Regions from separate parts of the Streptomyces sp. NBC_01017 genome, predicted to be linked through region 2. Evidence: riboswitches for the same ligand, from Rfam matches in the RefSeq annotation. Region 2 holds a riboswitch; the other holds the start of a gene.
The links. A riboswitch is a leader RNA that binds a small molecule or an ion and turns the genes downstream of it on or off. The one in region 2 is predicted to bind cobalamin.

Region 1: linked by a shared signal. The riboswitch ahead of OG331_RS37405 (cobalamin biosynthesis protein) and the one ahead of OG331_RS18220 (ribonucleoside-diphosphate reductase subunit alpha) in region 2 are both predicted to bind cobalamin.

Annotation. Positions count from the first base shown of each region.
Region 1 is NZ_CP108683.1:8,147,481-8,150,915, reverse strand. It holds gene OG331_RS37415 (anion permease) at 1-756, shown strand, start outside; gene OG331_RS37410 (hypothetical protein) at 809-1,030, shown strand; cobalamin riboswitch at 1,155-1,289, shown strand; gene OG331_RS37405 (cobalamin biosynthesis protein) at 1,389-2,330, shown strand; gene OG331_RS37400 (cobyric acid synthase) at 2,327-3,435, shown strand, end outside.
Region 2 is NZ_CP108683.1:4,038,340-4,041,774, reverse strand. It holds gene OG331_RS18220 (ribonucleoside-diphosphate reductase subunit alpha) at 1-1,819, opposite strand, end outside; cobalamin riboswitch at 1,943-2,117, opposite strand; gene OG331_RS18215 (ATP-binding protein) at 2,378-3,435, shown strand, end outside.

The sequences.
Region 1 (3,435 bases), 4.1 Mb from region 2:
CTCGGCAAGAAGGCCGACGGCGAGTCCGCCAAGAAGGGCTACCGCGCCGGCCAGATCGCCTCGGCCGGCCTGGTCTCCCTGGCCCACGGCACCAACGACGCGCAGAAGACGATGGGCATCATCACCCTCGCCCTGGTCGCCGGCGGCACCCTCGCGCCCGACTCCGACCCGCCCATGTGGGTCATCCTCTCCGCGGGCCTGGCCATCGCGCTCGGCACCTACCTCGGCGGCTGGCGCATCATCCGCACCATGGGCAAGGGCCTGACCGACCTTCAGCCGCAGCAGGGCTTCGCCGCCCAGACCAGCGCGGCCACCGTCATCCTGGCCTCCTCGCACCTCGGCTTCTCCCTGTCCACCACGCACTCCGTCTCCGGCGCGGTGATGGGCGCGGGCCTCGGCCGCAAGGGCGGCGTGGTCCGCTGGTCGACGGCGACCCGCATGTTCGTCGCCTGGGGCCTCACCCTCCCGGCGGCCGCGCTGGTCGGCGCGATCGCGGAGTACGTGACGGGCTTCGGCGCCTGGGGCACGGCCGTCGTCGCGGTCTTCCTCGTCGCCTCCAGCGCCGCGATCTGGAAGATCTCCCGCCGCGAGGTCATCGACCACACCAACGTCAACGAGTCCGACGAGCCGGCCGGCGTGGTGACCACGGCCATGGCCGCCGTGACCCCGCCGCCCGCGGGCACGGCGACCGAGGAACTCACGGCCACCATCCCGGCCCAGTCCTCGGAGCCCAAGCCTTCGAAGGCCTCGGTCTGACGCACCCAGTCACTCCAGTCACTCCCCCTCACTCACTCGAGAAAGCAGAAGCATGAAGATCGACTGGGCGGCACTCGGCTCCGTCTTCGGCGTCAGCCTCGTGGTCACCGTGGCCCTGGTGGGCCTGTTCACCCTCGGCATCGCGGGCCTGTCCCGGCGCGAACGAGCCGTGGCGCAGGGCGACTCGGCCTCTCTCGCGGTCACGGGCGCGTACGCGTGCTTCGCGGCCTGCGCGGCGGCAGTGGCGTACGGCATCTATCTGATCGTGGCCTGACGCACGGCGCGCATCACCTGAAACACCCGAGGTGCGGGACGGATCACCGTCCCGCACCTCACTGCTGTGTGGGCCTTCGCACACTCTCCCTTCGCAGGTCAACGGCAAGTTGACGGCCGTTCCAACCCCGTGGTGGACTGCCGGAGCCATGTGCGGCGGCAGGAGAGGAAGCCGGTGTGAATCCGGCGCGGTCCCGCCACTGTCACCGGGGTAGATAGCCCCGGGAGCCAGGAACTCTCCCCGCCGATCTCGTCGAACCAGGGCGCGGACACCCTGAGTGAGGACATAACGCGATGCACGCCTGCCGATCGACATGCAGAACCGGACCCTCGTCTGACTCGACGATCGGCTGACCCCGATGCGTGCCGATCGCGTCTTCGCGTACGGCGCCGCCGCCGGCCTTCTCGGTGATCTGCTGCTCGGCGATCCTCGCCGGGGGCATCCGGTCGCCGTGTTCGGACGGACCGCCGCCGCCGTGGAACGGGTGTTGTGGCGTGACCACCGCGCATGGGGTGCGGTGCACACCGCCGTGTGCGCCGGTGGCGCCCTGGCGCTCGGTGCCGCCGCAGCCCGTGCCGTACGTACCTCGCCCGCCGCCTCCGTCGCGCTGACCGGCGCTGCCACCTGGGCGGTCGTCGGGGGGACTTCGCTCGCCCGGGAGGCCCGGGTCATCGGGCAGGCGCTCGAAGCGGGGGACATCGAGGGCGCACGTGCCCGGCTGCCGCATCTGTGCGGGCGGGACCCGCAGGCGCTGGACGCGGACGGGATCGCACGGGCGGTCGTGGAGTCCGTCGCCGAGAACACCTCCGACGCGGTCGTGGGCGCGCTGGTGTGGGGCGCCGTGGCCGGCATTCCCGGGCTGGTCGGGTTCCGGGCCGTGAACACGCTCGACGCCATGGTCGGGCACAAGTCGCCCAAGTACCGCCGCTACGGCTGGGCTTCCGCGAGGCTCGACGACGTGGCGGGGTGGCCGGGATCGCGGCTGACCGCCGTACTCGCCGCCGTCGCCGGGGCCGACCCCCGTGGAGCGGTACGGGCCTGGCGTACCGACGCGGCGGCGCATCCGAGTCCCAACGCCGGTCCCGTGGAGGCCTCGTTCGCGGGGGCGCTCGGGGTGCGGCTGGGCGGGACGCTGTCCTACGGCGGACGCGTCGAGCATCGGCCCGTGCTGAACGGGGACGGGCGGGCCGTCGGCACGCAGGACATCGAACGGGCCGTACGGCTGTCGAAGCGCGTGGGCTGGCTGGCGCTCGGCGTCTGTGCCGCCGCGCGCCGCATCGTGAAGGGGCGTACCTCATGACGGGCGGTGGTCTCCTCGTCGCCGGCACCACGTCCGACGCCGGCAAGAGCGTCGTCACCGCCGGGATCTGCCGGTGGCTGGTGCGGCAGGGAGTGAAGGTCGCGCCGTTCAAGGCGCAGAACATGTCCCTCAACTCGTTCGTCACGCGCGAGGGCGCCGAGATCGGGCGGGCGCAGGCCATGCAGGCACAGGCCTGCCGGGTCGAGCCGACCGCGCTGATGAATCCCGTGCTGCTCAAGCCCGGTGGCGAGCAGAGCAGTCAGGTCGTGCTGCTGGGCAAGCCGGTGGGTGAGCTGAGCGCACGCGGTTTCTTCGGGGGGTCCGGGGGGTCGTCCCCCGGGACGAGGCTGCACGGCGGGCGGCAGCAGCAGCTGCTCGGGACCGTGCTCGACTGTCTCGCCGAGTTGCGGGGCACGTATGACGCGGTGATCTGTGAGGGGGCCGGCTCTCCGGCGGAGATCAATCTGCGGCGGACCGACATCGTCAACATGGGGATCGCCCGCAATGCCGGGCTGCCCGTGCTGGTGGTGGGTGACATCGACCGCGGTGGCGTGTTCGCCTCCTTCTTCGGGACGGTCGCCCTTCTCTCGCCCGAGGACCAGGCGCTCGTCGCCGGGTTCCTGGTGAACAAGTTCCGCGGGGACGTCAGCCTCCTGGAGCCGGGCATCGACATGCTGCACGGCCTCACCGGACGCCACACCTACGGCGTCCTCCCCTTCCAGCACGGCCTCGGCATCGACGAGGAGGACGGGCTGCGGGTGTCCCTGCGCGGGACAGTGCGGGAGTCGAACGTCGCCCCGCCCCTCGGCGAGGACGTGCTGCGGGTCGCCGTCTGTGCCGTCCCGCTCATGTCCAACTTCACGGACGTCGACGCCCTCGCCGCCGAACCCGGTGTCGTGGTGCGGTTCGTGGACCGGCCCGAGGAGCTGGCGGACGCCGATCTCGTCATCGTGCCGGGGACCCGGGGGACGGTCCGGGCGCTGGAGTGGCTGCGGGAGCGGGGGCTCGCGGAGGCCCTGAAGCGCAGGGTCGCCGAAGGACGGCCCGTCCTCGGCATCTGCGGCGGCTTCCAGGTTCTCGGCGAGCACATCGAGGACGAGGTCGA
Region 2 (3,435 bases):
GGAGGGAGTTGCGCATGCCGGTCGTGGCGATACGGCTGCGCAGGGCCGCCCAGCGCTCCGGCCAGGTCAGCTCGACGCCGTAGTGGTCGGGGTGCAGCACACCCCTGGCGGTACGGGTCTTCTCCCAGGCCGGCAGCGGGCCGTTGCGCTCGGCCAGGTCGACGGAGGCCTCGTAGGCGGCGAGCATGATGCGCTCGGCGATCCGGGTGGACAGGGCTTTCGCCTCGGCCGAGTCGAAGGGCAGGCGCAGTTTGAAGAAGACGTCCTGCAGCCCCATCGCGCCGAGTCCGACCGGCCGCCACTTGGCGTTCGACCGGCCCGCCTGCTCGGTCGGGTAGAAGTTGATGTCGACGACACGGTCGAGGAACGTGACGGCCGTGCGGACGGTGGAGTCGAGCCGCTCCCAGTCGATGTCGCCGGTCATCGTGTTCACGAAGGCGCCGAGGTTGACCGACCCCAGGTTGCAGACCGCCGTCTCCCCGTCGTCCGTGACCTCCAGGATCTCCGTGCAGAGGTTGGAGGAGTGGACGACATGGCCCGGCAGGGCCGTCTGGTTGGCGGTGCGGTTGGCGGCGTCCTTGAAGGTCATCCAGCCGTTGCCGGTCTGCGCGAGGGTGCTCATCATGCGGCCGTACAGGTCACGTGCCGGGATGGTCTTCTTCGCGAGCCCGGCCGCCTCCGCCTTGCGGTACGCCGCGTCGAACTCCTCGCCCCACAGGTCGACGAGATCCGGCACGTCCGACGGCGAGAACAGCGACCACGGCTCGTCGGCGTTGACCCGGCGCATGAACTCGTCCGGGATCCAGTGCGCGAGGTTCAGGTTGTGCGTACGGCGGGCGTCCTCACCGGTGTTGTCGCGCAGCTCCAGGAACTCCTCGATGTCGGAGTGCCAGGTCTCCAGGTAGACCGCGGCGGCCCCCTTGCGCCGGCCGCCCTGGTTCACCGCGGCGACCGAGGCGTCGAGGGTCTTCAGGAACGGGACGATGCCGTTGGAGTGCCCGTTGGTGCCGCGGATCAGCGAACCCCGGGACCGGATACGGGAGTACGAAAGACCGATGCCGCCGGCGTGCTTGGAGAGGCGGGCGACCTGGTGGTAGCGGTCGTAGATGGAGTCCAGCTCGTCCTTGGGGGAGTCGAGGAGGTAGCAGGACGACATCTGGGGGTGCCGGGTGCCGGAGTTGAAGAGGGTGGGGGAGGAGGGGAGGTAGTCGAGGCGGCTCATGAGCCGGTAGAGCGCGGCGACTTCGTCCACCGACCGGGCGGTGTCGTCCTCGGCGAGACCGGCGGCGACGCGCAGCATGAAGTGCTGGGGCGTCTCGACGACCTTGCGGGTGATGGGGTGCCGCAGGAGATAGCGGCTGTGCAGGGTGCGCAGCCCGAAGTAGCCGAAGCGGTCGTCGGCGTCCGTGTCGACCAGGGCGTCGAGGCGGGCCGCGTGCAGGCGCACGAACTCGGCGGTCCGGTCGGCGATGAGGCCCTCGCGGTGCCCGACCGCGACCGACCCGGTGAAGGACGTGACGCCCTGCGAGGCGGCCTCGGCGGCGATGGCGAGGGTCAGCAGCCGGGCGGCGAGCCTGCTGTAGGCGGGGTCCTCGGAGATCAGGCCGGCCGCCGCCTCGGTGGCCAGCTCGCGCAGCTCCGCCTCGTCCGCGAACGCGGACCGGCCGCGCAGCGCGGCGGCGGCGACCCGGCCGGGGTCGGCGTCGGGGAGGTCGGCGGTCAGCTCGGTCAGGGTCCGCAGCAAGGCGGTTCCCGGAGCGTCCTCGTCCGTGGGGACGGTAGGAACGGCTGAGGCCGGGTCTGCTGGCGCGATGGTCACGTGGGGGCTCTCCCTCGCTCGGCACGGGGGCCTCGGCGAGGGCAGGGGGCAGCACACGAGCGCACACGGCGTCGCGTCCACCGGCCCATTCCACGAGGCCCGGACATCGGGCGCACCGGCCGGGTGGCCGGGCGCGCTGTCGGCAGGTCCTCGGACTGACTCCTGCGCACGCCGCTCCTGGGAACAGACATGCACAAGTACACCGTTGCGGGACAGTTCCGGATTCGCACCGGATTCCCCTGCGACGACAGCGAGCATGAGCATACATCTTGTGCTCACCCGCCACGCCACCCCCAGATGTTGTGTCGTGCTGGTTTCAGAGCGTCAACTTGTGGGTGAGGAGCGTGATGTCGGCGAGGGGCGGGATCGGGCTCCGGCCCGCCCGGGTGCGGACGAAGCCCGGACGTTCGTGGATCGCCGTCCTGGAGGCAGGCCCGGGCGGTGATCTCGCCGAGGGCCGCCGGGTTGCGGGGGGTTCCGGGAGTGCTTCCATGGAGATAGGTGTCGGTGCCCCGCGGTCGCTCCGTTTCGAGAACGCTTCTCGGAAGGACACGCGCCATGACGAGGGTCGTCCGTCACCCGCCCGGCAAGGACCGGCCGCGCAACGCGCCGATGGCGACGCTGGCTCCGAGACGGGCGGGCGCCTGGCTCAGGCAGGGGTTCACGGGCCACTGGCACCGGCTGGCGATCCGCCTGGAGGCCCGCGGCGGCACCACCCGCCCCAGGAAGTGGCGCCGGTGGTTCACCTACACCAACGTCACCCGGGCCATCTGGACGGTGGCCGCGCTCGCCGTGCTCGCGTGGGTCGTGGAGGGCCTGTACATCCTGATCTGGGGCAGGACGACCGGCTTCGAGAAGTGGCGGGAGGGCAATGAGGGATTCGACACCGTGCTGCGCTTCCTCGGTCCGGTGCTGGCCGCGTCGCTCGCCGCCGCGCTCTTTCTGTTCTGGTGGTACCGGTGGACCAAACGGCGCTATCTCGCCAAGGCGCGGGACGACCCCCACCGACTGGTCCTCACCGCCGGTCCGGACGCCACGGAGATCGTGGGCCGGGAGGAGATCGCCCGGGTCATCGCCGAACGGCTGCGCGAGCGCAACACGCGCCGGCCCTATCTGCTGGTCGGCGGCGTCGGCGTGGGCAAGACCGCCGTCCTGGTACGGCTCACCGAACTGCTGGCGGAGCAGAACGCCGTACCTGTGCCGATCCGGCTGCGGGACGCGAACGGCGACAGCGACCTGAACTTCGAACGCATGGCCAAGGAGCGCTTCATCGAGGAGGCACCCCGGGGCATCCTCGCGCGCACCAAGACCGAGCGGGTCTGGCAGCAACTGCTCGCCGACGACAAACCGGTCGTCATCGCGGACGGACTGGAGGAGGCTCTCCTCGGCGACGGCCTCGAACAGAACCGGGACAACATCATCCGGCGGGCCATCGAGCGTGCCTACGAGGAGAAGCTGCCCCTCGTCATCGCCTCCCGTCCGCACAGCCCGCTGGAGAGCACCCCGGCCGCGATCGTGGAGCTGGAACCGCTCAGCGAGGAGGATGCCCTGCGGTTCGTCCAGGCACGCGTCCCGGAGACGGACGAACGCCGCGTGGACTGGATCGTGGAGACGGC